DNA from 3 places in the Klebsiella terrigena genome. Region 1 is predicted to be linked to each of the others. Evidence: predicted binding sites of a transcription regulator. Region 1 holds the regulator's gene; each other region holds the start of a gene.

What was found. Region 1 encodes ArgR, which controls arginine synthesis, uptake and breakdown. Its sites were predicted from a motif close to ANTGAATAAAAATACANT; they were not measured.
Positions count from the first base shown of each region.
Region 2: the regulator ArgR is predicted to act here: its motif matches at 7,410-7,427, upstream of argA (amino-acid N-acetyltransferase).
Region 3: the regulator ArgR is predicted to act here: its motif matches at 2,725-2,742, upstream of argC (N-acetyl-gamma-glutamyl-phosphate reductase).

Region 1 covers NZ_CP050508.1:478,225-488,559, reverse strand. Annotated here, with positions in the region: gene HCK03_RS02325 (helix-turn-helix domain-containing protein) at 1-140, opposite strand, end outside; gene mdh (malate dehydrogenase) at 386-1,324, opposite strand; gene argR (transcriptional regulator ArgR) at 1,740-2,210, shown strand; gene yhcN (peroxide/acid stress response protein YhcN) at 2,570-2,833, shown strand; gene yhcN-B (DUF1471 family stress response protein YhcN-B) at 2,938-3,204, shown strand; gene HCK03_RS02300 (barstar family protein) at 3,254-3,529, opposite strand; gene aaeB (p-hydroxybenzoic acid efflux pump subunit AaeB) at 3,687-5,654, opposite strand; gene aaeA (p-hydroxybenzoic acid efflux pump subunit AaeA) at 5,660-6,592, opposite strand; gene aaeX (p-hydroxybenzoic acid efflux pump operon protein AaeX) at 6,600-6,803, opposite strand; gene aaeR (HTH-type transcriptional activator AaeR) at 6,935-7,864, shown strand; gene tldD (metalloprotease TldD) at 7,943-9,388, opposite strand; gene yhdP (AsmA2 domain-containing protein YhdP) at 9,589-10,335, opposite strand, start outside.
Region 2 covers NZ_CP050508.1:1,008,299-1,018,633, forward strand. Annotated here, with positions in the region: gene ptrA (pitrilysin) at 1-598, shown strand, start outside; gene recB (exodeoxyribonuclease V subunit beta) at 595-4,140, shown strand; gene recD (exodeoxyribonuclease V subunit alpha) at 4,137-5,975, shown strand; gene argA (amino-acid N-acetyltransferase) at 6,044-7,375, opposite strand; gene amiC (N-acetylmuramoyl-L-alanine amidase AmiC) at 7,605-8,858, shown strand; gene cobD (threonine-phosphate decarboxylase CobD) at 8,874-9,959, shown strand; gene cbiB (adenosylcobinamide-phosphate synthase CbiB) at 10,294-10,335, shown strand, end outside.
Region 3 covers NZ_CP050508.1:5,455,100-5,465,434, forward strand. Annotated here, with positions in the region: gene argH (argininosuccinate lyase) at 1-752, opposite strand, end outside; gene argB (acetylglutamate kinase) at 823-1,599, opposite strand; gene argC (N-acetyl-gamma-glutamyl-phosphate reductase) at 1,606-2,610, opposite strand; gene argE (acetylornithine deacetylase) at 2,790-3,941, shown strand; gene ppc (phosphoenolpyruvate carboxylase) at 4,197-6,848, shown strand; gene zinT (metal-binding protein ZinT) at 6,913-7,563, opposite strand; gene HCK03_RS25585 (helix-turn-helix transcriptional regulator) at 7,715-8,578, shown strand; gene fsa (fructose-6-phosphate aldolase) at 8,780-9,442, shown strand; gene gldA (bifunctional L-1,2-propanediol dehydrogenase/glycerol dehydrogenase) at 9,497-10,335, shown strand, end outside.

The DNA of each region.
Region 1 (10,335 bases):
TTACCGCGCCAGACGATGACAATTTCATCAAAATCATGGCGATGTAGAGGGAAGATATCCTGCGGACAACGATGTTCCACCGCCACCGGATGGGCGGCACTCGCGAAGTAATCACTGCGCTTTAGCATTAAGGAGGTCATGTTTTTCCCGGTGATGGCGGCAAGGTGGAATCAATATAAGCCAGCCAAAAGCCGCGCCGCCTTAAGAGCCGGGTGGAAATTCGGTCGTAGCGTGACCAAAAAATCAAGAATCAGGAAGGGATTGCAGAAGTTGCAGAGGCGATCACATTTTGATAACAATTAAAGGCGAGTGGACCAGCAGAGGCTTTAAAACAGCGAGCGGGCAAGGCTGCCCGCTCGTTTATATCATTCGCAAATCAGAACAGTTACTTATTAACGAAATCTTCGCCCAGGGCGATATCTTTCTTCAGCGTATCGAGCATGCCTTCCAGTGCCTGTTGTTCAAACGCGCTGAGCGTGCCAATCGAACGACGCTCTTCTACACCATTTTTGCCCAACAGCAGCGGCTGTGAGAAGAAGCGCGCGTACTGGCCATCGCCTTCAACATAGGCGCATTCCACCACGCCCTTCTCGCCCTGCATCGCGCGGACCAGCGAGAGGCCGAAACGCGCTGCCGCCTGGCCCATAGAGAGGGTTGCCGATCCGCCACCGGCTTTGGCCTCAACGACTTCGGTGCCGGCGTTTTGAATACGTTTCGTCAGGTCTGCCACCTCTTGTTCGCTGAAGCTTACGCCAGCAATCTGTGACAGTAACGGCAGGATTGTGACGCCAGAGTGGCCGCCAATCACCGGCACTTCGACATCAGATGAGGATTTACCTTTCAGCTCAGCGACAAAGGTATTAGAGCGGATAATGTCCAGCGTGGTGACGCCAAACAGCTTGTTCTTATCGTAAACGCCGGCTTTTTTCAGCACTTCTGCCGCAATCGCCACCGTCGTGTTCACCGGGTTGGTAATAATACCGATGCAGGCCTGCGGGCTGGTTTTGGCAATCTGCTGAACCAGATTTTTCACGATACCGGCGTTAACGTTAAATAAATCGGAGCGATCCATTCCTGGCTTGCGCGCAACGCCAGCGGAAATCAGCACCACATCAGCGCCTTCGAGCGCCGGGGTTGCGTCTTCACCGGAGAAACCTTTGATTTTTACATCGGTAGGGATATGGCTAAGATCAACCGCCACGCCCGGGGTTACCGGAGCAATGTCGTACAACGAGAGTTCTGAACCTGAAGGCAGTTGGGTCTTAAGTAGTAGGGCAAGCGCCTGGCCGATTCCACCAGCGGCGCCGAGGACTGCAACTTTCATCCTAAACTCCTTATTATGGTTAATATAGTCTTTCGTTACTCCGTCGCCTGGACCTTAATTCACAAGATGAACAATTACAATAAGTATGGTTGAAGAATGCGTTCTGGTGCGCAGCGATGCATCCGCTTCGCATTTTCATCCCTGAGACTGACCATCCAGCAAAGCGTAGTACCGGACCGACTAGTGGTTACAATACACCCAGCCTGTTCGGCAAAACAACACCAATCTCATAACATTTAATTTACTTTTACAGCTATTTACGCCCCGTGATGAAGGCATGTTCCTTAGCAGGGTTATTTGCTAAAATATGCCCCCTTCATAACATTATTTACTTTATCCCCTTGCGGATTATTTGCATAAAAATTCATGATTATGCATAATGATGTTGTTTTTACCACCATAATCTGGGTGACTTATGCGAAGTTCGGCAAAACAAGAAGAACTGGTTAAAGCATTTAAACTACTGCTTAAAGAAGAAAAATTCAGCTCTCAAGGTGAAATCGTCCAGGCGTTGCAGGAAGAAGGTTTCGATAATATCAACCAATCGAAAGTCTCGCGCATGCTCACAAAATTTGGCGCGGTACGCACCCGCAATGCCAAAATGGAAATGGTCTACTGTCTGCCTGCCGAGCTTGGCGTTCCGACGACGTCCAGCCCGCTGAAAAACCTGGTACTGGACATCGACTATAACGACGCCGTCGTGGTTATCCATACCAGCCCAGGCGCAGCGCAGCTCATCGCGCGTCTTCTCGACTCCCTGGGTAAAGCGGAAGGCATCCTCGGCAGTATTGCCGGCGATGACACCATCTTTACCACCCCGGCCAGAGGCTTTACCGTCAAAGATCTGCACGACGCGATTCTGGTCCTGTTTGAGCAAGAACTCTAAGCCCTCTCCCTCACCCTCTGGCTGCCGCCGGAGGGCCCTTCAAAAAATGCAGCATTTTTTTAACATTTAGTGTGGTTTTTCACGCCTATACATTCCTTTACTGAATGAATGGACCGAAAACGCACAAAATATCAAATACACCCATCCGTATGATTTTATTAGAAATAGCGGGCGCCTGCGGCTAATAAATGACATTTCTAATTCTTATACGTTATAAAAAAGACATTTCTATGTAATTATTTACACTCAAAACAATTAGCACGGTATTAATATTTTTGGTGATTAGTGTATACTTGATTTTGTGATGAGGGTCACGAAACAAAGAGCCCTCAATAAAAAGATTCGACGAGGTGAACATCATGAAAATCAAAACAACCGTAGCTGCACTCAGTATCCTGTCCGTGCTCTCTTTTGGCGCTTTTGCCGCTGATTCAATCAACAGCGATCAGGCTCAAGGCCGTCAGTCAATCGGCACCGTTTCCGTCGGCGCGGTAAGTGCTTCCCCGATGGATATGCACGAAATGCTGAACAAAAAAGCGCAGGAGGAAGGGGCTTCTTCCTATCGCATTATCGAAGCGCGCACCGGTGACCACTGGCACGCAACGGCAGAGCTTTATAAATAAGCGTTAACGACAGTCGGTTATTAACTGAATACAGAATATCTCCAGCGGCCCAGGTACATCGCAAACCTCCCGCCGCTGCAATCAACATGGTTGGAGTAAAAATTATGAAAACTGCAATGATCATCGCATCCCTGGGCCTGGCTTCCGTACTCTCCTTCGGCGCAAGCGCCGCCGTACAGCAGGTCAACGCCGAACAGGCTCAAAATCTACAGTCCATGGGCACCGTTTCTGTCTCGCAGGTAGGCAGCGCGCCGATGGATATGCGCCAGGAACTGGCGGCGAAAGCCGCTAAAGAAGGCGCCAGCAGCTACCGTATTATTGAAGCCCGTACCGGCGACAGCTGGCACGCTACGGCTGAGTTGTACAAATAAACCCTCGTCGTCTTGTCCGACGACTTGCCCCCGCCTGTCGGGGGCTTTTTTATGCCTGTCTGGCATTAAAACGCAGCTCCCCTTCCAGCTCTTCTTCCGCTTCATCAAACAGCAGGATCAACGCGCCAAAGCGCCGTCGCTGCTTATCGCTCAAGTGAATAAACTCAATCTCCAGCGGTAGCGGCAGCAGACCACCGGTGGTCGCTTCCCAGAGCGAATCTAGGTTGTTTACTCTCTCCCGACCCAGCTCAAAGACGCGTGAAAACTCGCGATAGAAATCCTGCTGTTCCGCTATGTCATCGAAATCAAACGTGTAGACCGTCATCGCCCGCCCCCGCTAAAAACCCGCAGCCATTCCCCGCTAAATACCATACCGCCGGACGGTCGCTTTACCATCCTTATATTTCTCAATCGAAGGGGTACCGTTGATGAATAAGTATAGCGATAAAAAAACCGACGCTTCAGGCGTCGGTTTTTAGTTTTTAGCTATTTGTCAGCACATGCTGATACTTACGCAGCATCTCCACCAGCCGTCGGACCGGCTCCGTCACCTGCGGCGAGGCTTCCCAGAGCCGTAGCTTCTCCTGATAAATATCCAGCTCATCGAGCAGGCGGGAGAAGTAGCGTCGACGCTTGTCGTCATTGCCTGCGGAGATAACGTGATCCGCAGTGCGGCGCAGCTGGCGATGGTATGCCGACAGATCGTCGTTAACCGGCACCGGCGCATCGCGCAGGCGCTGGTGAGCAATAATCAGCGTCAGCGCCAGGCGGAAACGGGCAATATCGTCCGGGAACTTGCTCAGCAATAAGAAGAGCTGCTGATAGAGGGCCGGCAGATGGTTCTCTTTGCGCCTGGCGGTATTGGTGGTGAGCGATGACACCGCCGCCGAGACAAACTGATTGAGCAGCACGCGCCCGGTGCGCTCCCGCGAATTATCCCGCACCAGCAGGATAACCATCAGCGCGAGGAAACAGCCGACTATCTGGCCTAACGCGCTGTCAAGGAACTGGCTGAACTGGAACTGCATCGGGTTATCCAGCACCAGGATATTGATGGTACCGGCCAGCGCCCCCATCGAACCCAGCCGCCGCTTCTGTACTTCAATCCCGATGAAGAATGCCATTACCGCCAGGCTAATACACAGCAGCAGCATGCTCTGCTGCGTCGCGGGCATAATCACGAGGAAGAAAAACGCCCCCAGCGGAAGCGCCACAAGCATCCCGTAGAGGAAGTCCAGCGCCACCATACGCGGGTTCGGCAGGCGCATCGCCAGCGCCGTGACTACGGCGATCATCACCATCGCCCCGCTGCCGGAGGTCCAGCCGGTCCACAGCCAGAACAAGGTGCCGAGAATGCACGAAATGGAGGTTCGCCAGAAGTTCACCATCGCATGGTGGCGCTCGGCTGACTCGGCCTTGATGACCACTTCGCCCCGCAGCACCTCATCTTCAATGCGGCTAATTTTGGTATTGCCGACCACGCCCCTTTTTAACAGCAGATAGCGCGTCGCGGCGCCGACCCAGCTATAGATCGTGACCGGCGTATTATGCTCCCCTTTCCAGGTCAGAAAGCGGCGCATTCTCTTCAGCTGGCGATGGACATCCTGCACGCTCTCAACCGGCTCGGCGAACAGCTCGCGGTAATCATCCGTCACCATTTCCGGGCGTGAATTCTGGATTAGGTAGGTCTCGCAGGCCTGGGTGATCAGCGTCAGGGAGAGCGTATTAATCGCCTTCAGCCGCTGGTTCACCTTGGCCCAGCGCGAGGACTCCATAATCAGGTTTCCGCGCATGCCTTCCAGCGCGCTGGTCCGACGAACCAACGCTCCCCAGGCTTTGTCCACCACTGCGCTGTCGCCATGCGCCACGCAGAGCTGCATCAGGCGATAGTGTTCGACCAGCAGGTTATCCAGCTCGAGGTCGATCTCTTTTTTGATCGACCGCGGCGAAAACAGCAGGTCCGCCACGATGGCGCTGACGATACCGACCACGATCTCGCTGCAGCGCTCGACGGCAAACTGCGGTGCCAGCATCGGATCGGTATGAATAGTGATAACAATGATCAGCGCGGTATAGCCCGCGAGTCCCCATGCGTAGGAGTTTTCAACCCGCACCAGCGAAGAGAGCCAGGTGCAGAAGCCGGCCCACAGGCAGCACACCAGCATCATCAGCAGCGGGGCGCGGATCATCAGGATGATAATAGCCAGCGCCGCAATACAGCCGATAAAGGTGCCGACGATACGCAGCATCCCACGATAGCGAATGGCACCCGAATAGGGCTCTCCGCCGGCCGCAAACGCCGGGCCCGCGGCAACGATTGCCGCCGTCAGCACCGCCCAGCGGGGCGTTTCCAGCTGAAAGTGGAAGCCAACGAAGAGTGCCAGCACCACCGCGCATGCCAGCTTAATGGCAAAGCGGAGGTGCCGGGGGGCGATTGTGAAGATCCCCATGACGATTAACCAAACTCACGCAGGCGCAGGGCCAGTTTCTGGAAGAAATTCGCCTGCCGGACGTCGCGGTCCTCTTTGCCGGTGATCACCACCGTTGCGGTGGTTCCCGCCGGCCAAATATTGCCCTGCTGCTTATCGAGACGAATACGCACCGGTACGCGCTGCGCCAGGCGCACCCACTCGAGGTTCGAGTCCACGGAGGCCATGCCTTTTGCATCGCTGCTGCTGCTGGCGTTGGTCACCCCGGCGGCAATGCTGTCAACCGTCCCTTTGATCGTGCTGCTGCTGCCCAGCGGGGTGATCTCCGCCCGGAAGCCCGGACGTACGCCTTCCAGCTTGGTCTCTTCGAGGTAGGCCACCACGTAGAAGGTATCCTGTTTCACCAGCGCCACCGCCGTAGAGCCGCGGGTAATAAATTCACCGCTGTAGACGTTGAGGTTGGTCACCCAGCCGTCGGCCGGCGCGCGGATAACCGTCCGCTGCAGGTCGAGCTTCGCCAGATCGCGGCTTGCCACCGATTTCGCCAGCTGGTGTTCCACCGTCTGCAGGACGTTATTGGCCTGGTCTATCTCCTCCCGGGACATTGCCTGAACGCCGAGCCGGTTACGACGGCCGGCCTCAACGCGCTTTTCCTGGGCCAGAGTTTGGTAATAGGAGACGTCGGCCTCGGCCTCTTCAAGCGCCTTCTGGTAGCGCGGTTGGTCAATCACGAATAAAACCTGACCTTGCTTAACCAGCTGGTTATCCTTGATGTTAACCTGCGAAATCAGCCCCGAGACGTCGGGGGCGATGGCCACGATATCGGCGCTAAAGCGCGCATCGCGCGTCCACGGCGATGCGGTGTAGTAGACCCACGCGCGAAAAATTGCGACAAATGCCAGGATAACCAGTATCACAGTGATTGCGGTACGGAGGATATTTCTTGTTAGTGTTTTCACATCAACCTCAAACGAACAAACGCGATATCAGATAAAAAAGGCAGCAATATAACGCGGTATTAAACAGTGCAGGGTGCCAGACGAAGTCATAGATGCCGGTAGGAACCAGCAGTCGGTGCACCAGCCAGAAAACGGCCAGCGATATTAACAGCTCAAAGAAGATCGGCGGAAACGACAAGCCGAAAATCACGATGACAGGAAACAGACTCATGATGACCTTGATAAGAAGCGTACAGGTGGTAAGCGTGAAGCATTTATTATGTAGCTAACAATATAGTAACGTAACAATTGCAGCATGATCTATATTATGTGATCTAAATCACTTTTAAGTCAGAGTGAACAATGGAACGACTAAAACGCATGTCCGTTTTTGCCAGAGTGGTTGAACTGGGTTCATTTACCGCCGCGGCCCGCCAGCTCCAGATGAGCGTATCTTCAATCAGCCAAACCGTATCCAGGCTGGAAGATGAGCTGCAGGTAAAGCTGCTTAACCGCAGCACCCGCAGCCTTGCCTTAACGGAAGCCGGGAAAATTTATTATCAGGGCTGCCGCCGAATGCTGCATGAAGCCCAGGACGTCCACGAGCAGCTTTACGCGTTTAACAACACGCCAATCGGCACGCTGCGCGTCGGCTGCTCTTCAACTATGGCACAGAATGTCCTGTCCCACATTACCGCAGGCATGCTCAAAGAGTACCCCGGACTGTCGGTTAATCTGGTCACCGGGATCCCGGCACCGGACCTGATCGCCGACGGCCTGGACGTGGTTATTCGCGTCGGCGCGCTGCAGGATTCCAGCCTCTTTTCACGTCGTCTGGGGTCGATGCCGATGGTGCTCTGCGCGGCAAAGAGCTACCTGCAGCAGGCGGGGATCCCGGAAAAGCCGGCGGATCTCGCCAGCCACTCCTGGCTTGAATACAGCGTGCGTCCGGATAACGAATTCGAAATCATCGCGCCAGAAGGGATCTCGACGAAGCTGATCCCGCAGGGGCGCTTCGTCACTAACGATCCGATGACGCTGGTGCGCTGGCTGAGCGCCGGCGTCGGCGTCGCTTACGTTCCGCTCATGTGGGCGATCGAAGAGATCAACCGCGGGGAGCTTGAGATCCTGCTGCCAAGCTATCAGTCGGATCCCCGCCCGGTGTACGCGCTCTATACCGAAAAAGACAAGCTGCCGCTGAAGGTACAGGTGTGCATTAACTACCTGACCGAATATTTTGTCGAAGTGGCGAAAATTTATCAGGGGATGCACGGCCGCGGGCTTGACCACTAGCCGCTGGCGATAACGTGCGGCGGGATAAGTACGGGAAAGGTTACGCCTTCGACGAATGCGAAGGCGTATTGAAGATACTCAGGCAGTGCCGCCGACGGTGAGCTTATCGACCTTCAGCGTCGGCTGACCGACGCCAACCGGCACGCTCTGGCCCTCTTTGCCGCAAACGCCAACGCCGCTATCCAGCTTCAGGTCGTTCCCCACCATGGAAATCTGCTGCATGGCTTCGATCCCGGAGCCGATAAGCGTCGCCCCTTTCACCGCCTTAGTCACCTTCCCTTTTTCAATCAGATAGGCTTCAGAGGTGGAGAAAACAAACTTGCCGGAGGTGATATCCACCTGGCCGCCGCCGAAGTTTGGCGCAAAAATACCGTAATCAACCGATTCGATAATCTCCTGCGGCGTCGATTTACCCGCCAGCATGTAGGTGTTGGTCATACGCGGCATCGGCAGATGCGCGTAGGATTCGCGACGGCCGTTACCGGTAGGCGCGACGCCCATCAGGCGGGCGTTGAGCTTGTCCTGCATATAGCCTTTGAGGATACCGTTCTCGATCAACACGTTGTATTGACCCGGCGTACCCTCATCGTCAATAGCCAGCGAACCGCGGCGATCGGCGATGGTGCCGTCATCGACCACGGTACAGAGTTCCGACGCCACCAGCTCGCCCATATGGCCGCTGAACACCGACGTCCCGCGACGGTTAAAGTCGCCTTCCAGACCGTGGCCTACCGCTTCATGCAGCAGTACCCCAGGCCAGCCCGCGCCTAATACCACCGGCAGCATGCCGGCCGGGGCCGCTACGGCGGAGAGATTCACCAGCGCCATGCGCACGGCCTCTCTTGCCCAGGCGTCAGCGCGAACCTCGCCCTCTTCGCTACCGAGAAAATAGTCGTAGCCGAAACGTCCGCCGCCGCCGCTGGAGCCGCGCTCGCGTTTGCCATCATCTTCCACCAGCACGCTGACGGAAAGGCGGACCAGCGGTCGAACGTCCGCCGCCAGCGTACCGTCGGTCGCCGCAACCAGAATCAGTTCATACACGCCGCTGAGGCTGGCAGACACCTCCTGCACGCGCTTATCGGCGGCCCGCGCCGCTTTGTCTACGCGACGCAGAATATCCAGCTTCTCTTCGCGGCTCATGCTTTGCAGCGGATCGATGCTGGCATACAGAGGGCTATACTCCACCGCGCCAAGAGTGCGCACCTTACCGTCGCCGCTGTCGCGCACGATGGTACGGGCCGCCTGCGCGCTTTGCTCCAGCGCCAGCAGGCTGATTTGGTCAGCATAGGCGAAACCGGTCTTTTCACCGCTTACCGCGCGGACGCCAACGCCCTGGTCGATATTATACGAACCATCTTTGATGATGCTGTCTTCCAGAACCCAGGATTCGTGATAGCTCGACTGAAAATAGAGATCGCCGTAATCAAGACGGCGCTCGGCCAGCTGGCCAAGAATGGCGAAAAGGTCCTGATGGCTCAGGCCGTTTGCCGACAGTAATTGTTCACTTACCAGGTTCAGACTCATCGTTTGCTACTCGTTTGTTGCCGCCTGTCAGGCGGAAATAGGTACCCATAATCATTCAGGTTGCAGAAAGGCGGCAGCCGACCAACCCCGGCAGCTTAGCTCCGGGGTCAACAGGCGTAGCCAACGCATCTGCAGTTTGAAATATAACGGGTATAGAACGCTATATATTGAGAGTGCGATAATTCCCCGCAATCGTCAAATCATTGCTTTTTGTCGCTGCGCGCCTGGCGCAGCACTTCATTGATTTGCGGCTGATCGATAGGACCGGTGATGCGATAGCGCAAAATAGACACCTTATTCCACAGCGGCCCCAGCACCTTGCTGGCGGCAAACACCGCGGCCCCGACAATCGGGTTAATCACGAACGCCGTTGCCACGCCGACGGTCGCCGATATTTCCGGCGCCACCACCGCCTGCAGGTCCAGTTCGCGGCGCACGAGATCCACCGAGCCTCTCATCGCAATATCCGCTTCAAGGCCGTCAACCAGCGTATCATCGGTATTGAGCACGCCATCTTTAATCCATGCGGTACTGCGGATCGAATCGAACCAGAATCCTTCGCTGAAGGTGTCGCTGAAGTCGAAGCGCAGCTTGCGCAGCAGTGCGTCCACGCTCAGCAGGCGCAGCAGCTGCCCGGCGTGACCGGTGCTAATGTCGGTAAACTCGCCCTTGCCAAGACGGCTTTTCAGCACCCCGTTAAGCGAGGCCACGTCCGGCTGCCACGGCGGCGCGCGCCAGTGCAGATCGTAGTCGACGTCAAACGACGAGCCTTTCACCGGCGTTGAAACGCCAAAGAAGCCGACGAAAGCGTCCGTTTTACTGCCGTGAAGCTTACCTTTCAACGAGGTGCGTATGCCGCTTGTCGCATTGACCCACACGCCATCGGCGGTCAGTCGGCCGAAACCGGTATCCACCAGCCCGTTGGCGAGCGTAAGCGTATCGCCGCT
Region 2 (10,335 bases), 530 kb from region 1:
GCCGCCCAATATCGATGAGTACAGCAGCTCCGCCGCCAGCTCTCTGCTCGGGCAAATTATCCAGCCGTGGTTCTATAACCAGCTGCGTACTGAAGAACAGCTGGGCTATGCGGTGTTCGCGTTTTCGATGAACGTCGGCCGCCAGTGGGGCGTCGGCTTCCTGCTGCAAAGCAGCGATAAGCAGCCCGCCTTCCTGTGGCAGCGCTTCCAGGCCTTCTTCCCGACGGCGGAAGCAAAGCTGAGGGCGATGACCCCGGAAGAGTTTGCGCAAATTCAGCAGGCGACGATCGCCCAGATGATGCAGGCGCCGCAAACGCTAGGCGGTGAAGCCTCGCAGCTGAGCAAAGATTTCGATCGCGGTAATATGCGCTTCGATTCACGTGATAAAGTAGTGGCTCAGATTAAACTGCTGACGCCGCAAAAGCTTGCCGACTTCTTCCATCAGACGGTGGTGGATCCGCAGGGCATGGCGATATTATCCCAGGTATCCGGTAGCCAGAATGGTAAAACCGATTACGCCCTGCCGCAGGGCGGCAAAGTCTGGGAAAACGTCAGCGCATTGCAGAAATCCTTACCCCTGATGCGAGAGAATGAATGACCGAAACCGCCGAGCCTCTTGACCCCCTGCGCTTGCCCCTGACGGGCGAGCGCCTGATAGAAGCCTCTGCGGGCACCGGAAAAACCTTTACCATCGCGGCGCTGTACCTCCGGCTGCTGCTGGGGCTGGGCGGAGAATCCGCCTTTCCCCGGCCGGTAAGCGTGGAGGAGCTGCTGGTGGTGACCTTCACCGAGGCGGCGACCGAGGAGCTGCGCGGCCGTATCCGCAGCAACATCCACGGGCTGCGTATCGCCTGCCTGCGCGAAACGGCTTCCGACCCTCTCTACGCCGCGCTGCTGGCGGAAATCCCGGACAAAAACCAGGCCGCACAAACGCTGATGCTGGCGGAGCGGCAGATGGACGAAGCGGCGGTGTTCACCATCCACGGCTTCTGCCAGCGCATGCTCAGCCTCAACGCGTTTGAGTCCGGCATGCTCTTCGAACAGCAGCTGATCGAGGACGAATCCCGGCTCCGCTATCAGGCCTGCGCCGATTTCTGGCGCCGCCACTGCTACCCGCTCCCGCGCGAAATAGCCGCGGTTATCCACGAAGCCTGGAAAGGCCCGCGCGATCTGCTGAAATCCCTCGACCGCTGGCTGCAGGGCGAAGCCCCGCAGCTTAAATCTCCGCCTGCACAGGAGGAGACGCTGGCCGAACGCCATCAGCAAATCATCGAGCGCATTGACGCGGTGAAGCAGCAGTGGCGCGAGCAGGTGGGCGAGATTGAAAGCGTGCTGGAAAACTCCGGCCTCGACCGGCGTAAATTCAACCGCGGTAACCAGGGGAAGTGGATCGAGAAAGTCAGCCTCTGGGCGCAGGAAGAGACCCTGAGCTACCGGCTGCCGGAGGCGCTGGAGAAATTCTCCCAGCCGTTCCTCTATGAACGCACCAAAGCGGATGGCGAACCGCCGGTTCACCCGCTGTTTAGCGCGATTGAGGCGCTGCTCTCTGCGCCGCTGACCCTGACCGATCTGCTGATCGCCCGGGCAATGGTGGAGATCCGCGAAGCGGTGGCGCGCGAAAAGCGTCGCCGCGGAGAGCTCGGTTTTGATGATATGCTCAGCCGCCTCGACGATGCGCTGCGTAGCGAAAGCGGCGAAGCGCTGGCCAGCGCTATCCGGCAGCGTTTTCCGGTAGCGATGATCGATGAGTTCCAGGATACCGACCCGCAGCAGTACCGTATTTTTCGCCGCATCTGGCGGCGGCAGCCGGAGACGGCGCTGCTGCTTATCGGCGATCCCAAACAGGCTATTTACGCCTTTCGCGGCGCGGACATCTTTACCTATATGAAGGCGCGCGGCGACGTTGCCGCGCACTACACGCTGGATACCAACTGGCGCTCCGCTCCGGGAATGGTGGAGAGCGTCAATCGCCTGTTCAGCCTCAGCGATAATCCGTTTATGTTCCGCGAAATCCCGTTCCTACCGGTAAAGTCGGCGCCGAAAAACCAGCATCTGCGCTTCACCGTTGACGACGATGCGGTTCCGGCAATGAATATCTGGCTGATGCCGGGGGAAGCGGTGGGCGCGGGGGATTATCAAACCTTTATGGCCCAGCTCTGCGCTTCGCAGATCCGCGACTGGCTTAGCGCCGGCCAGCAGGGGCGGGCGCTGCTGTGGCGCGACGATTGCGCCCGGCCGGTGCAGGCTTCCGATATCACGGTGCTGGTGCGTAACCGCCAGGAGGCGTCGCTGATCCGCGATGCGCTGCAGGCCCTGGCCATTCCGTCGGTCTATCTCTCCAACCGCGATAGCGTATTTGAAACGCCGGAAGCGCAGGAGCTGCTGTGGGTACTCCAGGCGGCGCTGGCGCCCGAACGCGAAAACACGCTGCGCAGCGCGCTGGCGACCTCGATTTTCGGCCTGAACGCCCGCGATATTGAAAACCTCAACAAGGATGAGCGCGCGTGGGATGCGCTGGTGGAAGAGTTTAGCGACTACCGCCTCATCTGGCGTCAGCGCGGGGTGATGCCGATGCTAAGAGCGCTGATGACCGCCCGACATATTGCCGAAAACCTGCTGGTGACGAGCGGCGGCGAGCGGCGCTTAACCGATATCCTGCATATCAGCGAACTGCTGCAGGAAGCGGCCAACCAGTTGGAGAGCGAGCATGCGTTAGTGCGTTGGCTGACGCAGCGCATCGCCGAGCCGGACAGCAACGCCTCCAGCCAGCAGATGCGCCTGGAAAGCGATAAGCATCTGGTGCAGATCGTCACCGTACATAAATCGAAAGGGCTGGAATACCCGCTGGTGTGGCTGCCGTTTATCGCCCGCTTCCGCAAGCAGGATCAGGCGTTTTATCACGATCGCGACTCCTTTGCGGCGGTGCTCGACCTTGAGCAGAATGAGGGGAGCCTCGAGCTGGCGGAGGCGGAGCGTCTGGCGGAAGATTTACGCCTGCTGTACGTGGCCCTGACGCGAGCGGTCTGGCACTGCAGCCTCGGCGTGGCGCCGCTCAGCACCCGGCGCAGCGACAAGCCGGGCGACAGCGATTTTCACCACAGCGCCCTGGGGCGCCTTCTGCAGGGAGGCGAAGCGATGGACGCTGCGGGGCTGACGGCCCGTCTGCAGGCGTTCTGCTGCGCGGATATTGCGCTGCAAACCCCCGGCGTTGCCGATCGGCAGCCCTGGCAGGCACCGCAGGAGGCGCTGCCGCCCCTGTCGGCGCGGATGCTGGGACGTTCAATCGTCGATGACTGGCGGGTTACCAGCTACTCCGGGCTACAGCAGCATGGCCACAGCCCGGCGCAGGATTTACTGCCCCGTCTTGACGTTGACGCCGCCGGGGTGGGGGAGGTGGCGGAAGAGCCGCAGCTCATCCCGCATCAGTTCCCGCGCGGGGCGTCGCCGGGGACATTTTTGCACGGCCTGTTTGAAGATCTCGACTTTACCCAGCCGGTCCCCGCCGACTGGATGGCGGAAAAGCTGCGTTCCGGCGGATTTGCTGAACAGTGGACGCCGGTGCTGACCCAATGGCTGGATGATGTGCTGCGCACGCCGCTACCGGGCGCCGATATCGCGCTGAATCAGCTCACTGCAGCGGATAAGCAGGTTGAGATGGCGTTTTATTTACCCATTGAAGCCCCGCTGGATGCGCAGCGCCTGGATGCGCTGGTTCGCCGCTACGACCCGCTTTCGGCCCAGTGCCCGGGGCTTGATTTCCGTCAGGTTCGCGGAATGCTGAAAGGGTTTATTGACCTCGTGTTTCGGCATAACGGCCGCTACTACCTGCTGGATTACAAATCCAACTGGCTGGGGGACGATCGCGAAGCCTACACCCGGCAGGCAATGGCGCAGGCGATGTGCACGCACCGCTATGATTTACAGTACCAGCTCTACAGCCTGGCGCTGCACCGCTATTTACGCCATCGCGTTGCTGACTATGACTATGAGCGCCATTTTGGTGGCGTCATTTATCTCTTTTTACGCGGAATGGACGGGCAGGACGGAGGGCAGGGGATATTTACCACGCGCCCTGAGCGGCCGCTGATCGACGGCCTGGACGCCCTCTTTGCCGGCGAAGTTCAGGAGATCGCTTCATGACCATGGATGAGCTGCTGCTTGAGGCAGCAAACCAGCGTTTGTTACGTCCGCTTGACGTCCAGTTTGCGCTGATGGTCGCTCGGGATGCGCATCCGGCGGTGAGGCTGGCGGCGGCGGTGCTGAGCCGCGACGCCGGCGAAGGGCACGTCTGCCTGCCGCTCTCGCGCCTTGCCGCTGACGACGTGCTGAGCGGCAAGGTCGCCGCTCTGCGCGAGCAGCTGCTGGCGCAGGCCGGTGCGCCCGATGACTGGTCGGCGCTGCTGCTCTCGTCAGCGGCGGTGAGCCGCGGGGAGCGCCCGACGCCGATGATCCTCTGCGGCGAACGGCTTTACCTTAACCGCATGTGGCGCAACGAGCTAACCGTCGCGCGCTTTTTTAACGAAGCCAATCAGGTGCTGAGCGTGGATGAAACGCGCCTGGCGTCGACGCTGGATGCGCTCTTCCCGGCCGGGGACGATATTGACTGGCAGAAGGTGGCGGCGGCGGTGGCGCTGACCCGGCGGATTTCGGTTATTTCCGGCGGTCCAGGCACCGGTAAAACGACTACCGTCGCCAGGCTGCTGGCGGCGTTGATTCAGACGACGGATACGCCCCGCTGCCGCATCCGCCTGGCGGCGCCCACCGGCAAAGCCGCCGCGCGCCTGACCGAGTCGCTGGGAAGCGCGCTGCGCCAGCTGCCGCTGACGGATGAGCAGAAGGCGCTGCTGCCCACAGAGGCCAGCACCCTGCACCGCCTTCTTGGCGCGCAGCCGGGCAGCCAGCGTATGCGCTATCACGCCGGTAACCCGCTGCACCTCGACGTGCTGGTGGTGGATGAAGCCTCGATGATTGACCTGCCGATGATGGCTCGCCTGATTGACGCCCTGCCGGCGCACGGTCGGGTGATTTTTCTCGGCGACCGCGATCAGCTGGCGTCGGTGGAGGCCGGCGCGGTGCTGGGGGATATTTGCGCATGGGTGAGTGCGGGCTATACCGCCGAGCGCGCGGCGCAGCTAAAGCGGCTGACCGGCCTGCCGGTGCCTGCCGGCGAGGGCGAGGCGGCGGGTGCCCTGCGCGACAGCCTGTGCCTACTGCAAAAAAGCTATCGTTTTGGCAGCCACTCCGGCATCGGTAGCCTGGCCCGGGCGGTGAACGCCGGCGATCGGCATGGGGTCAAGACGACCCTGCGTCAGCCTTTCGACGACATCGTGCTGCGCCCGCTAAGCACCACCGAGGAGTATGAAGCGATGCTGACGCAGGCGCAGGCCGGCTACGATCGCTATCTCCGGCTGCTGCGCGAGCGGGCGGATCCGGAGGCGGCGATCGCCGCTTTCGGCGAGTTTCGGCTACTGTGCGCCCTGCGCGAGGGGCCCTACGGCGTCAGCGGGCTGAACGAACAGCTGGAGCGGATGCTCAATCGTAAGCGGGCTATTGCGCTGCCGCGGCATTCGCGCTGGTATGAGGGCCGGCCGGTGATGATCTCGCGTAACGATAGCGCGCTGGGGCTGTTTAACGGTGATATTGGCATTGCGCTGGAAAGGGGAGACGGGCTTCGCGTCTGGTTCCCGATGCCGGATGGCAGCATTAAGTCGGTGCAGCCCAGTCGCCTGCCGGAGCACGATACCGCCTGGGCGATGACGGTGCATAAATCCCAGGGCTCGGAGTTTGACCACGCGGCCCTGATTTTGCCTTCCCGCAGCGTGCCGCTGGTGACGCGTGAGCTGGTGTATACCGCGATAACCCGCGCCAAACGGCAGCTGTCGATTTATGCCGATGAGCAGGTGCTGACTCAGGCTATCGTGGCGCGCACCGAACGGCGCAGTGGGCTGACGGATATCTTCGCCAGCGGCGGGTAGCCTCGGCAGTTCAACTGCTTCCTCTTTGCCAGCCTGCGCTACGCCTGCCGGCAAAGGGGAACGCTCACTCAGCCAAGATCGGCCATCATCACCTTGGAGCGGCGCTGATAGTTGTACATCTCTTTCTTACTTTCCGGCAGCAGGTCGATATCCACCGGCGTAAAGCCGCGCTCCTGGAACCAGTGGATGCTGCGGGTAGTCAGCACGAACAGTTTGCTTAGCCCCATCTGTTTTGCCTGGGTCGCGATGCGGTTCAGCAGCACTTCCCCACGCGATGAGCTGCGGTAGTCCGGATGGACCGCCACGCAGGCCATTTCACCGATTTTCTCTTCCGGGAACGGATAGAGCGCGGCGCAGGCGATTGTCGTGTTGTCGCGCTGAATAATGGTGAATTTATCTATTTCCATCTCCAGCTGCTCGCGGGAGCGGCGCACCAGAATTCCCTGCTGCTCCAGCGGGCTTATCAGCTCAAGAATACCGCCAATATCGTTGATGGTGGCGCGGCGGATCTGCTCGGCGCTCTCCATGACGATCTGGGTACCGATACCGTCGCGCGAGAACAGCTCCTGCAGCAGAGCGCCATCCTCCTGGTAGCTGATCAGGTGGCAGCGGCGCACGCCGCTGCGGCAGGCTTTCACCGCACCGCGCAGGAAACGCACGGTACCGGAGTTGTAGTCCTCTTCCGCTTCCAGCTCTTCAACCCGAGCCTGGGCTTCGTTCGGGAACAGCTCGGGAACGATCTCACCCTCCTGGCTGTACACCCCTTGCGAAGAGCAGAAGCCGATCATTTTTTCCGCTTTCAGCTTAATGGCCAGCTGGGTGGCAATCTCTTCGGAAGTCAGGTTAAAGCTTTCGCCGGTGACCGATACCGCAACCGGGCCCATCAGCACGATGGCGCCGTTATCAAGCTGGCGGTGGATCGCTTCTTCATCGATACGACGAATGCGCCCGCTGTGGCAATAATCGACGCCGTCATCCACGCCAAGCGGTTGGGCAATAATGAAATTACCGCTCACGACGTTAATGTGGGCGCCCTGCAGCGGGGTGTTATTGAGGCTCATCGACAGGCGCGCGGTAATTTCCAGCTGCAGCATGCCGGCGGCCTGTTTAACCAGTTCGAGGGTTTTGGCGTCAGTCACGCGCGTTTGCTTATGGTAAAGCGGCTCGTGATGATGCTCGGCCAGGTTAGCGTCTATCTGAGGGCGCGCGCCATAGACCACCACCAGGCGAATGCCCAGGCTATGTAATAGGCCAATGTCATTGACTATACTGGAGAAATTTTCATGCTCGATGGCTTCGCCGCCCAGCATGATAACAAAGGTTTTTCCCCGATGGGCGTTAATATAGGGAACTGAATGGCGGAATCCTTCTACCAGTTCGGTGCGACGTTCCTTCACCATGACCACAACCCTCAATGCATGATTATTCGTAATAAGTGTATTTTTATTCTGTTTTGCGCGTAAACGCAAGCCAAAATTTGTCACCAATATGCGAAAGAACTGTGACTTAACGCGTGCTACCAAAGATTGTTTACCCTTTTATTGATGACAGGTTATACGGCTTTCGTTAAAGTTTCCGGTCAATCTGTTTGTTTTGGATACGAAAGCGTTTTTATTGCTTGGGAGTGGCATGCCGGGATACAAGTCAGGATTAAGCCGTCGCCGTTTTTTACAGGGGGCGAGCGCCATGTGGTTAATGAGCGTCAGTCCGGTTGGTTTAGCCGCCGTTGCACAGGTCGTCGCGGTGCGCGTCTGGCCGTCGTCAACCTATACGCGCGTTACGGTGGAATCCAACCATGTGCTGAAATATCGGCAATTTGCATTGAGCAATCCGGAGCGGCTGGTGGTCGATCTGGAAGGGGTCAACCTTAATTCCGTGCTAAAGGGCATGGGAACCAGCATTCGCGACGACGATCCCTATATTAAGTCCGCCCGCGTCGGCCAGTTCGATCCGCAGACGGTGCGCATGGTGTTTGAGCTTAAACAGAACGTGAAACCGCAGCTCTTTGCCCTCGCGCCGGTTGCCGGTTTTAAAGAGCGTCTGGTGATGGATCTCTATCCGTCTACGGCGACCGACGTGCAGGATCCGCTGCTGGCGCTGCTGGAGGATTACAACAAGGGCGATCTCGATCGTCAGGTGCCGCCGGCGGAAAGCGGGCCGAAGCCGGGTAAAGCCGGGCGCGACCGGCCGATTGTGATCATGCTCGATCCGGGACACGGCGGGGAAGACTCCGGCGCGGTGGGTAAATACCACACCCGTGAGAAAGACGTGGTGCTGCAGATCGCCCGGCGGCTTCGGGCGCTGATCGAAAAAGAGGGAAATATGAAGGCCTATATGACCCGCAATGAAGATGTCTTTATTCCCCTGAAGGTGCGCGTCGCCAAGGCGCAAAAACAGCGTGCCGATCTGTTCGTCTCGATCCACGCCGATGCCTTTACCAGCCGACAGCCGAGCGGCTCTTCGGTATTCGCGCTCTCAACCAAAGGCGCCACCAGCACCGCGGCTAAGTATCTGGCGCAAACCCAGAACGCCGCCGATCTGGTGGGGGGCGTCAGCAAGAGCGGCGATCGCTACGTCGACCATACGATGTTTGATATGGTGCAGTCGCTGACCATCGCCGATAGCCTGAAGTTTGGTAAGGCCGTGCTGCAGAAGATGGGCAGAATTAATAACCTGCACAAAAACCAGGTGGAACAGGCCGGCTTTGCGGTGCTGAAAGCGCCGGATATCCCGTCGATCCTGGTCGAAACCGCGTTTATCAGCAACGTGGAGGAGGAGCGTAAGCTGAAAACGGCGACCTTCCAGCAGGAAGTTGCCGAGTCGATACTGGCGGGGATTAAGGCCTACTTCGCCGATGGCGCAACGCTGGCAAGGCGTGGTTGATGAAAGGAGCGGGAGATGGCCCTGTTAAAGAGCGCCCACGGCGGCAATACGCGAGAGGCGGCGGCGCTGCTGGGCATTCAGCCCGCACAGCTGCTCGATTTTAGCGCCAATATTAATCCGCTGGGCATGCCTGAAAGCCTCAAACGCGCCCTGATCGCTAATCTTGACCGCGCGGAGCGCTATCCCGACGTGGACTATCAGCAGCTGCACGAGGCGCTGGCAGAGCATCACCATATTCCCGCCTCGTGGATCGTCGCAGGCAATGGCGAAACCGAATCTATTTTCACCGTCGTAAGTGGCCTGAAGCCGCGTCAGGCGATGATTGTAGTGCCCGGTTTTGCCGAATATCGCCGCGCGCTGAGCGCGGTAGATTGCGCGATCCGCGAGTTCGCCCTGCGGGAAGAGGACGGCTGGCAGCTGACCGAGGCCCTTCTCGCGGCTCTGACGCCGGACCTCGACTGCCTGTTCCTCTGTACGCCCAATAACCCAACCGGACTGCTGCCGGAGAGCCACCTGCTGGCGGCGATTGCCGCGCGCTGCAAAGCGCTAGACATCGCGCTGATCCTCGATGAGGCTTTTATCGATTTCATTCCCGACCAGCCGGGGTTTATTCCTCTGCTGCGCGATAACCCACATATCTGGGTACTGCGCTCGCTGACCAAGTTCTATGCCATCCCCGGCCTGCGGCTGGGCTATCTGGTCAACGGCGATGAACGCGCCGTCGCCAGGATGCGCGAGCGGCAGATGCCGTGGTCAATAAACGCGTTTGCCGCGCTGGCGGGGGAAATTATTCTGCAGGATAGCGCCTACCAGCAGAAGACCTGGCGCTGGCTGGCGGAAGAAGGCCGGCGTTTTTACCAGCAGCTCCGCCAGCTTCCCGGCCTGACGGTCTATCCGGGCCAGGCAAACTATCTGTTTCTGCGCGCCGATATTCCTGGCATCGACCTGCAGTATGCCCTGCTGCAGCAGCACATTTTGATACGCAGCTGCGCCAACTACCCCGGCCTCGGGGCGGGCTATTTCCGCGTGGCGATCCGCAGCGCGGAAGAGAATCAGCGGCTGCTTGCGGCGCTGGCGAAGATCCTGCCCGTCGGCGTCTGACTTCGCAAGCCGCCGGCGCATCGGTGTGGCATAATGCCGTTCCTTATTGCGCGAACGGCAGAGCCTCAGGATGCTTTCGCGATATCAACCAACGGGTGCCAGCGACGGGAGCCAAAATTCCCCGCCGCTGCGATGCTGACGCTAAGCCAGAAATCCTGCCTGTTGGTTATCACCAACAACCTCGGTGGTAAGTAGGGTGCTCAGAGGCGTACCGGCGAAAGCGTACCGCTGTTGCACCTTTGCCCTCCGACCACCCTGAACAGGAACCGGGTATGGCGGCAAGACTCCATTCATCTATTCCCGTACGCCGACAGGCGTCTTCGAGGCTCGCGCGATGACGCTACTTGCCTGGAGCGTCGCCTGGCTCCTCGATCTC
Region 3 (10,335 bases), 620 kb from region 1:
CGCGACAGGTGCACCATCCCAATCGAGGCGCCGGAAAGCAGCTCCAGCACGTGGTCACGGTCGGAGACGCTATCGAGGCTATTGCGGGTCGCCGAGGCGAAGCCCAGCCAGCCGGCCAGCTGCTCGCGATCGATTTCATAGGCGGTCCCCGCCAGCGCACCGCTGCCCAGCGGGCTAACGTCGAGGCGCTTCAGGGAGTCCTGCAGACGGCTTTCATCGCGCGCCAGCATCTCTACATAGGCCAGGCACCAGTGGGCAAAGGTCACCGGCTGCGCGCGCTGCAGGTGGGTGTAGCCCGGCATCACGGCATCCTGATTACTCTGCGCCGTTTCAACCAGCGCGCCCTGCAGCTGGCGATTCGCAGAAAGCAGCTCGGCGATAGTGTCCTTGCACCACAGCTTGAGGTCCGTCGCCACCTGATCGTTACGGCTACGGCCGGTATGCAGCTTCTTACCCAGCTGGCCGACTTTGTCGATCAGCTTGCCTTCCACCCAGCTGTGAATATCTTCAGCATCGCTTTCAAGGATTTGCTGCGGGTTAGCCCGCACCTCTTCCAGCAGGATGCCCAGCGCCTCTTCCAGCTCCAGCTGTTCGCTGACGCTCAACACGCCAACCGTCACCAGCGCTTTGGACCAGGCAACAGAGCCAATGATATCCTGCTCCGCCAGGCGATAGTCGAAGCGCAAAGAGTCGTTGAACTGTTTGAACCGCTGATCTGCTGCCTGAGTAAAACGCCCGCCCCAAAGTGCCATAATGTGATTCCTTCAAATTTGTTTATTTCTGCCGGGAAGCCCTGCGCTCCCCGTCTGCAAATGTTTTCAATCAGGCCAGAATACGCGTGCCGATCGGCGTGCCGTTAAACAGCGCCGGCAGCTGCTCCGCGTGGCGCCAGGAGGCAATATCCACCGGGCGACCCAGCGCGCGTGCCGCATCCAGCGCGGCGTTCACTTTTACGATCATGCCGTCGGTAATAATACCCTGTTCAATCAGCTGTTCCGCCTTCTCCGCGGTCATCTCCGCGATGCGCTGACCTTTGCCATCCAGGATACCGCTGACGTCGGAAAGCAGGATCAGATCGGCGCCGAGCGTAGCCGCCAGCGCGGTCGCGGCCTGATCGGCGTTGACGTTCATCAGCAGCCCTTCATCGGTTACGCCGATAGAGCTCACCACCGGCAGGTAGCCGCCCGCCAGCAGGGTATTAATCAGCGCCGGCGAGCCCGGCTGGGCCAGGCCAACGTGCCCCAGATCTTCGGCAAGCTGGGTCACCTTAACGCTATCGCCATCGCCGAGGAACAGGCCTACGCTGGCAATGCCGTGCTTTTTCGCCCACGCCAGCAGCGTTTTATTGGCGGTGCCCGCCAGCGCGCCGGTAATAATGTCGATTTGATCCGCCGGCGTTACCCGCAGCCCATTTTTCTTGCTTACCGGCAGGTTAAGCTGCTTCATCAGCTCATCGACCACGCAGCCGCCGCCGTGCACGATAATCAGCGGACGCTGATGCGTTTCACGGTAGTTCACCAGCGCGGTAAACAGGCGCTCCAGCGCTTCTTCGCTATCCAGCAGCACGCCGCCGAGTTTGATAATTAATGGGTTCATCATCACACCTTAAATAAGAGACTGCGTCTCAGCGAAGCCGAAACGAATATTCGCGCACTGTACTGCCTGCGCCGCTGCGCCTTTAAGCAGGTTATCTTCCGCCGCGACCACGATGATATGCTGATCCTGGACCGCAAAACCGATATCACAGAATGGCAGACCCACGACGTTTTTCAATGCCGGCAGCGCGTTATCGTATAAACGTACCAGCGGTTTATCGGCGTAAGCCTGCTGGAAAACGGCGGCCACCTGCTCTTTGCTCACGCCCGGCTTCAGGCGACAGGTGATGGTTTCCAGAATGCCGCGCTTAAAGTTGCCCAGATGCGGGGTAAAAATAACCTCAGCACCAAGGTGAGTAGAGATTTCCGGGTGATGACGATGGGTGAAGACGCCGTACGGCTGCAGGCTCACTTCACAGAAGCTGTTGCCGATCGATGCCTTACGGCCCGCTCCGCTCACGCCGCTGGTCGCGTTGATCACCGGCCACTGAGTCAGATCCAGCAGCCCGGCATCGATCAGCGGTTTTAACGACAGCTGGGCCGCGGTCGGGTAGCAGCCGGGAACGGCGACTAAACTGGCCTCTTTCAGCCGCTCGACGCTCCACTCGGCCAGGCCATATACCGCCTGCTCAAGCAGCGCCGGATGCTGATGGGTAAAGCCGTAATATTTCTCGTAGAAGGCGCCGTCGTTCACGCGGAACGCGCCGGAGAGATCGAACACCACGCAGCCGGCGGCAAGAAACTGCGGCGCCAGGTCGTGGCTCACTTCATGAGCGGTCGCGAGGAAAACGACATCCACCCCGTCGCTAAATTCGCTGATATCTGACATTGGCTGCAGCGGCAGATCGACAATGCCTTTCAGCTGCGGATGTAAATCGGAAATTAATTTCCCCGCATCATTACTTTGCGAGGAGACCGTCAAAGCGGTTATGGTCATATGAGGATGGCGATTTACATAGGTCACTAGCTCTGCGCCGGCATAGCCGCTGGCACCCACTATCAGCGTATTCAACATTGGGGCTCTTCACCTTCTTACATCTGTTTGCCTGGGAAGACCGTTATCTTCCTCACCCTGTTGAGCCGTAAGAGTATTTCCTTACATTCGATGGGTTTTCTTACGCTCAACGATAATGTATTTTTATTCACAAATACTGCATGAATATTGATACTATCATGACCCGAGGTGTGTCAACAATGAAAAACAATTTACCGCCGTTCATCGAGATTTACCGCGCATTGATCGCCACACCTTCCATCAGCGCAACCGAAGAGTCGCTGGATCAGAGCAATGAGACTTTAATCAATTTGCTGGCAGGCTGGTTTCGCGAAATTGGCTTCAATGTCGAAGTTCAGCCGGTGCCGGATACGCGCAATAAATTTAACATGCTGGCCAGCACCGGCCAGGGCGCCGGCGGCCTGCTGCTCGCCGGGCATACCGATACCGTGCCGTTCGATGATGGCCGCTGGACCCGCGATCCGTTCGCCCTTACCGAGCACGACAACAAGCTTTACGGTCTCGGCACCGCCGACATGAAGGGCTTCTTCGCCTTTATTCTTGACGCCCTGCGCGATGTTGACGTCAGTAAACTCAAAAAGCCGCTCTATATTCTGGCCACCGCCGATGAAGAGACCAGCATGGCCGGGGCCCGCTACTTTGCCGAAACCACCCGGCTGCGCCCGGACTGCGCGATTATCGGCGAACCAACGTCCCTGCAGCCGGTGCGAGCGCACAAGGGCCATATCTCCACCGCCGTTCGCGTGCAGGGCCAGTCGGGTCACTCCAGCGATCCGGCGCGCGGGGTTAACGCCATTGAGCTCATGCACGACGCCATTGGCCGCATCATGCAGCTGCGCGATGCGCTGAAGGAGCGCTACCACTTTGCCGCCTTCACCGTACCCTACCCGACGCTCAACCTCGGATCGATTCACGGCGGCGACGCATCTAACCGCATCTGCGCCTGCTGCGAGCTGCATATGGATATTCGTCCGCTGCCGGGCATGACTCTCAACGATCTCAACGGGCTGCTGGATGAAGCGCTGGCGCCGGTCAGCGAACGCTGGCCGGGTCGTTTAACCGTGAGCGAGCTCCATCCGCCAATCCCCGGCTACGAATGCCCGCCGGATCATCAGCTCGTACAGGTGGTTGAAAAACTGCTCGGCGCACAAACCGAGGTCGTCAACTACTGTACCGAAGCGCCGTTTATCCAGACTATCTGCCCGACGCTGGTTCTCGGTCCTGGCTCAATCAACCAGGCCCACCAGCCGGACGAATATCTGGAAACCCGGTTTATTAAGCCGACCCGCGAGCTGATAACCCAGGTCGTGCATCATTTCTGCTGGCACTAAAATCGCGCTTTTCCCGCCCTGTATCCAGGGGCGGGACAGTGACAATTGTCACATTTCCATAAGCAATGCTTATCAAGCGACCTCTGAGTTAAATTTCGCAAATTGCCGCCATTTATTCGTTTGCTGAAGCGATTTCGCAACAATTGACGTGGGGGTTTTTACGTGGCTTTATAAAAGACGGCTGCTTATCCGCGACTCATCGTTGCCGAGTCGCGGATATAACAAAATAAAATGAGATGGGGTGTCTGGGGTAACATGAACGAACAATATTCCGCTTTGCGTAGTAATGTCAGTATGCTCGGTAAAGTGCTGGGCGATACCATCAAGGATGCACTGGGAGAGAACATTCTTGAACGTGTCGAAACTATCCGTAAATTGTCCAAGTCTTCTCGCGCGGGCAATGAAGCCAATCGCCAGGAACTGCTCACCACGCTGCAAAACTTGTCCAACGACGAGCTGCTGCCGGTAGCGCGCGCCTTCAGCCAGTTTCTGAACCTGGCCAATACCGCTGAGCAGTACCACAGCATTTCGCCAAACGGTGAAGCGGCCAGCAATCCGGAAGTGATTGCCCGTACCCTGAGAAAGCTCAAAGGCCAATCCCATCTCAACGAAGACACCATTAAAAAAGCGGTGGAGTCCCTGTCGCTGGAGCTGGTATTAACCGCCCACCCGACCGAAATCACCCGCCGCACGCTGATCCACAAAATGGTGGAAGTGAATAACTGCCTGAAGCAGCTCGATAACAAAGAGATCGCTGACTACGAGCACCACCAGCTGATGCGCCGCCTGCGCCAGCTGATCGCCCAGTCATGGCATACCGATGAAATCCGCAAATATCGCCCGACGCCGGTTGATGAGGCGAAATGGGGCTTTGCGGTCGTCGAAAACAGCCTGTGGGAAGGCGTGCCGAACTACCTGCGCGAGCTGAACGAACAGCTGGAAGAGAACCTCGGCTATCAGCTGCCGGTTGATTTCGTCCCGGTGCGCTTCACCTCCTGGATGGGCGGTGACCGCGACGGTAACCCAAACGTGACCTCCGATATCACCCGCCACGTGCTGCTGCTCAGCCGCTGGAAAGCCACCGATCTGTTCCTCAAAGATATCCAGCTGCTGATTTCCGAGCTGTCGATGGTCGAATGTACCGACGAGCTGCGTGAAATGGCCGGCGCCGAAGGGGCACAGGAACCGTACCGCTATCTGATGAAAAAGCTGCGCACCCAGCTGATGGATACGCAGTCGTGGCTGGAAGCGCGCCTGAAAGGGCAGAAGCTGCCGAAACCCGCGGGCCTGATTACCCAGAACGAACAGCTGTGGGAGCCGCTTTACGCCTGCTATAAATCCCTGCAGGCCTGCGGTATGGGCATTATCGCCAACGGCGAGCTGCTCGATACCCTGCGCCGCGTGAAGTCATTCGGCGTGCCGCTGGTACGTATCGATATTCGTCAGGAAAGCACCCGCCATACCGAAGCGCTGGGCGAAATGACCCGCTATCTCGGCATCGGCGATTATGAAAGCTGGTCAGAAGCCGACAAGCAGGCGTTCCTGATCCGCGAGCTGAACTCCAAGCGTCCGCTGCTGCCGCGTCAGTGGGAGCCAAGCAATGAAACCCGCGAAGTTCTCGATACCTGCAAAGTGATCGCCGAAGCGCCGCACGGATCCATTGCCGCTTACGTGATCTCCATGGCGAAGACGCCGTCTGACGTGCTGGCCGTACACCTGCTGCTCAAAGAGGCCGGTATTGGCTTCGCGCTGCCGGTTGCTCCGCTGTTTGAAACCCTGGACGACCTCAATAACGCCAACGACGTGATGACCCAGCTGCTGAATATCGACTGGTATCGCGGCTTTATTCAGGGCAAACAGATGGTCATGATCGGCTACTCTGACTCGGCGAAGGATGCGGGCGTCATGGCCGCTTCCTGGGCGCAGTACCAGGCTCAGGACGCGCTGATCAAAACCTGCGAAAAAGCCGGGATTGAGCTGACGTTGTTCCACGGTCGCGGCGGCTCTATCGGCCGCGGCGGCGCCCCGGCGCACGCGGCGCTGCTTTCCCAGCCTCCAGGCAGCCTGAAAGGCGGCCTGCGCGTCACCGAGCAGGGCGAGATGATCCGCTTCAAGTTCGGTCTGCCGGAAGTCACCATCAGCAGCCTGTCGCTGTATACCAGCGCGATTCTGGAAGCGAACCTGCTGCCGCCGCCGGAACCCAAACCGGAGTGGCGCAATATCATGGCCGAGCTGTCCGACATTTCTTGTGAAATGTACCGCGGCTACGTGCGTGAAAATAAAGACTTCGTACCTTACTTCCGCTCCGCCACCCCGGAGCAGGAGCTGGGCAAACTGCCGCTCGGCTCACGCCCGGCGAAACGCCGCGCTACCGGCGGGGTAGAGTCTCTGCGCGCGATCCCATGGATCTTCGCCTGGACGCAGAACCGCCTGATGCTGCCGGCCTGGCTGGGCGCCGGCGCCGCGCTGCAGAAAGTCGTGGAAGATGGCAAACAGAGCGAGCTGGAGACCATGTGTCGCGACTGGCCGTTCTTCTCAACCCGTCTTGGGATGCTGGAAATGGTGTTCTCGAAGGCCGACCTGTGGCTGGCGGAATATTACGATCAGCGCCTGGTGAAACCGGAGCTGTGGGGCCTCGGCAGCGAGCTGCGCGAGCTGCTCTCTTCAGGTATTAACGTGGTACTCGATATCGCCAACGATTCTCATCTGATGGCTGACCTGCCGTGGATTGCCGAGTCTATCCAGCTGCGTAATATCTATACCGACCCGCTGAACGTCCTGCAGGCAGAGCTGCTGCACCGTTCGCGTCTGGCGGAAGAGCAGGGCCAGGATCCGGACCCGCGCGTTGAGCAGGCGCTGATGGTCACCATCGCCGGCGTGGCTGCGGGTATGCGTAACACCGGCTAACCTCCGCCCTTCGTCAGCATAAATCCCCGGATAGCGCCGTATGCGCGCTACCCGGGGATTTTTATTAATGGTGCAGCATCTCGTCGACAATCTGCTCTTTATGCAGCGCGTAGGGGTAGTACGTCGGCCAGTTATCCATCTCTTTCAGCAGCGACTCCTGTGAATCATTGCCCATAAAAATATGGAAGTGCTGCGATTTTCTCGGGCCAATTGTGTGATCGCTAAACTGGACGAATTTCGGTGCTTTCGAGTCTGCCTGCTGGCACTCAAATAAATAGCGCACGCCCTTCTTGCCGGAAGCATATTGCAGGATCTTATAGCCGGAATAGGCGTACCGACAGGCGTTAACCTCTTTCCCGACGTGGAACTCCATCACGTTGTCTTCAATCCCAATTTGGTCAACGTCGGTGGCGTACCCCTTCTTATAATATTCCCGATACTCGGCGACGCTTTTCGCCCCCGCTTTTTTGGCCTTCTGCTCCAGCACCGGATCCAGGTCCCCCTTGAGCAGATACGGATTCACCGATTGCCAGATACCATCCCAGTCGCTTAACGGGCGATCCTTAACGTCTTTATCGGCGAAAATACCTTCGCTCGCCTTAACTTCCGCCTCGGTCAATGCCGGACCGTGGCTGTGGTTCCCGTGAGCAAAAGCCTGGCTACCGGCCAGCAGCATGCCAACGCCAAGCGCAAATACGGGTATCTTTCTGGTCATCACTCTCTCCTGAGTTAACTTTTGCAATCGATAGTTACGATATAACATAACATTTATGTTGTGCAACATCTGATGCGCGCAGATTCGCCCGACTTTGGCCCTTCCCGCGATGTCGGGTATGATAAAAACGTGCGCTTTTTAAGGAGCAGGAATGGACGGCCATCTCAGTCAGCACATCGATGCTTTAATTAACGGCCCGACGGCAATCAGGCAGGTTCGCTTTACCACCGAGCATCGCCCGGCCTCGGGGCTGGCGCTGCAGGTCGATTTTCCGCGCCTCGACGTTATCCTCGAAGGCCAGCGCGGCGATCCCGGCATCAAGGCCGAGCCGGCGCTGCTTTGCCGCTATGATGTGCTGTATATCCCCGCAGGCGGCTGGGATCTTGCGCAGTGGCAGGCGCCCTGCACCGCGTTGAGCATTCAGTTTGGTAAGCAGCAGCTGGAGTTCACCCTTCAGCGCTGGGACGGCGAAACGCTGCATATTGAAGAGAGAGTGCAGACGCCGCGCCGCGGTCCTCGCGTGGGCTCCTTTCTGCTGCAGGCGCTCAATGAAATGCAGATGCAGCCGCAGGAGCAGCAAACCGCGCGCTACATAGCGATCGGCCTGCTCAGCCACTGCGCCGATCTCCTCGGCAGCCAGGTGCAAACCGCTTCCCGCAGCCAGGCGCTGTTTGAAGCCATCCGAAAATATATTGATGCCCGCTTCGCCGAACCCTTAACCCGCGAGTCGGTCGCCGAGGCGTTCTATCTCTCCCCCAACTATCTCTCTCATCTGTTTCATAAATGCGGACCGATGGGCTTTAACGAATACCTGAACCACGTGCGTCTCGAGCAGGCGCGAATGCTGCTAAAAGGCCACGATATGAAGGTTAAGGATGTCGCTCACGCCTGCGGCTTTGCCGACAGTAACTACTTCTGCCGCCTGTTTCGTAAAAATACCGAACGCTCGCCGTCAGAATATCGTCGCCAGTATCATAGCCAGCTGACGGAAAAGCATCCGCCGACGGAAAACTAGATTTTTGTAAGTTCTTTCTGGCAACCACGCCCTGATTCCCTCCCGATATGCCAGGCAGCGGCGAATAAACATGATCTAAATCACTGTTACCCGCAATGCGTACATTTATCCAGTTTTTGGCAAATTTGTCATCTGGCGACCCGCCGGGCCCAGGCCGTATCCTTATCTCAACGTCACTGAATTACGCATTGAGGAAAGGTTATGGAACTCTATCTGGACACCGCGAACGTAGCAGAAGTTGAACGCCTGGCACGCATCTACCCGCTGGCCGGGGTAACCACCAATCCAAGCATCATCGCCGCGGGAAAAACGCCGGTTTGGGACGTTCTGCCCCGCCTGCAAAAAGCCGTTGGCCCGGATGGGGTCCTCTTTGCCCAGACCATGAGCCGCGACGCGCAGGGCATGGTTGAAGAGGCAAAACGTCTCAGTAACGCCATACCCGGCATTGTGGTAAAAATCCCGGTCACCGCCGAAGGCCTCGCCGCGATAAAGCTGCTGAAAAAAGAGGGTATCACCACGCTCGGTACCGCGGTCTACAGCGCCTCTCAGGGTCTGCTGGCGGCGCTGGCCGGGGCAAAATACGTCGCGCCTTACGTCAACCGCGTTGATGCCCAGGGCGGCGACGGCATCCGCATGGTACAGGAGCTGCAAACCCTGCTGGAGCTGCACGCGCCGGGCAGCAAAGTGCTGGCGGCCAGCTTTAAAACGCCGCGTCAGGCGCTCGACTGCCTGCTGGCCGGATGTGAAGCTATCACCCTTCCTTTAGACGTAGCGCAACAAATGCTCGGCACGCCCGCGGTAGAGTCAGCAATAGAGAAGTTTGAGCAAGACTGGAATAGCGCTTTTGGAAATCTGAACCTGTAACCCGATCGGCGAACCGCCCGCGGGCGGTATCACGGTCATCCAGGAGGAATAGAAATGGATCGCATTATTCAATCGCCAGGCAAGTACATTCAGGGTGCAAATGCTATCACCCGCCTCGGCGGCTATCTCAAACCGCTGGCCGAGCGCTGGCTTATCGTTGGCGACAAGTTTGTGCTGGGCTTTGCCGAAGAAAAGCTGCGTCAAAGCCTGACCGAAGCCGGCCTGGTCGCCGAAATTTCCCCGTTCGGTGGCGAATGCTCGCATAATGAAATCAATCGCTTGCGTGATATAGCAGGCTCAGCCCGCTGCAATGCCGTACTGGGTATCGGCGGTGGAAAAACGCTGGATACCGCAAAAGCATTAGCACATTTTATGAATCTACCGGTGGTGATTGCCCCCACCATCGCCTCCACCGACGCCCCCTGCAGCGCGCTCTCGGTTATCTATACCGACGAGGGCGAGTTCGACAGCTATCTGATGCTGCCGCGCAACCCCAATATGGTCATTGTTGATACCCAGATTGTTGCCGGCGCTCCGGCGCGCCTGCTGGCGGCCGGTATCGGCGATGCGCTGGCCACCTGGTTTGAAGCCCGCGCCTGTTCACGCAGCGGCGCCACCACCATGGCCGGCGGAAAATGCACCCAGGCGGCGCTGGCGCTGGCTGAACTGTGCTACCACACGCTGATTGAAGAGGGAGAAAAGGCGATGCTGGCGGCGGAGCAGCATGTTGTCACGCCGGCGCTGGAAAAAGTGATCGAGGCCAACACCTACCTCAGCGGCGTCGGCTTTGAAAGCGGCGGCCTGGCAGCCGCACATGCCATCCACAACGGCCTGACCGCCCTGCCGGACGCCCATCATTACTATCACGGTGAAAAGGTCGCCTTCGGCACGCT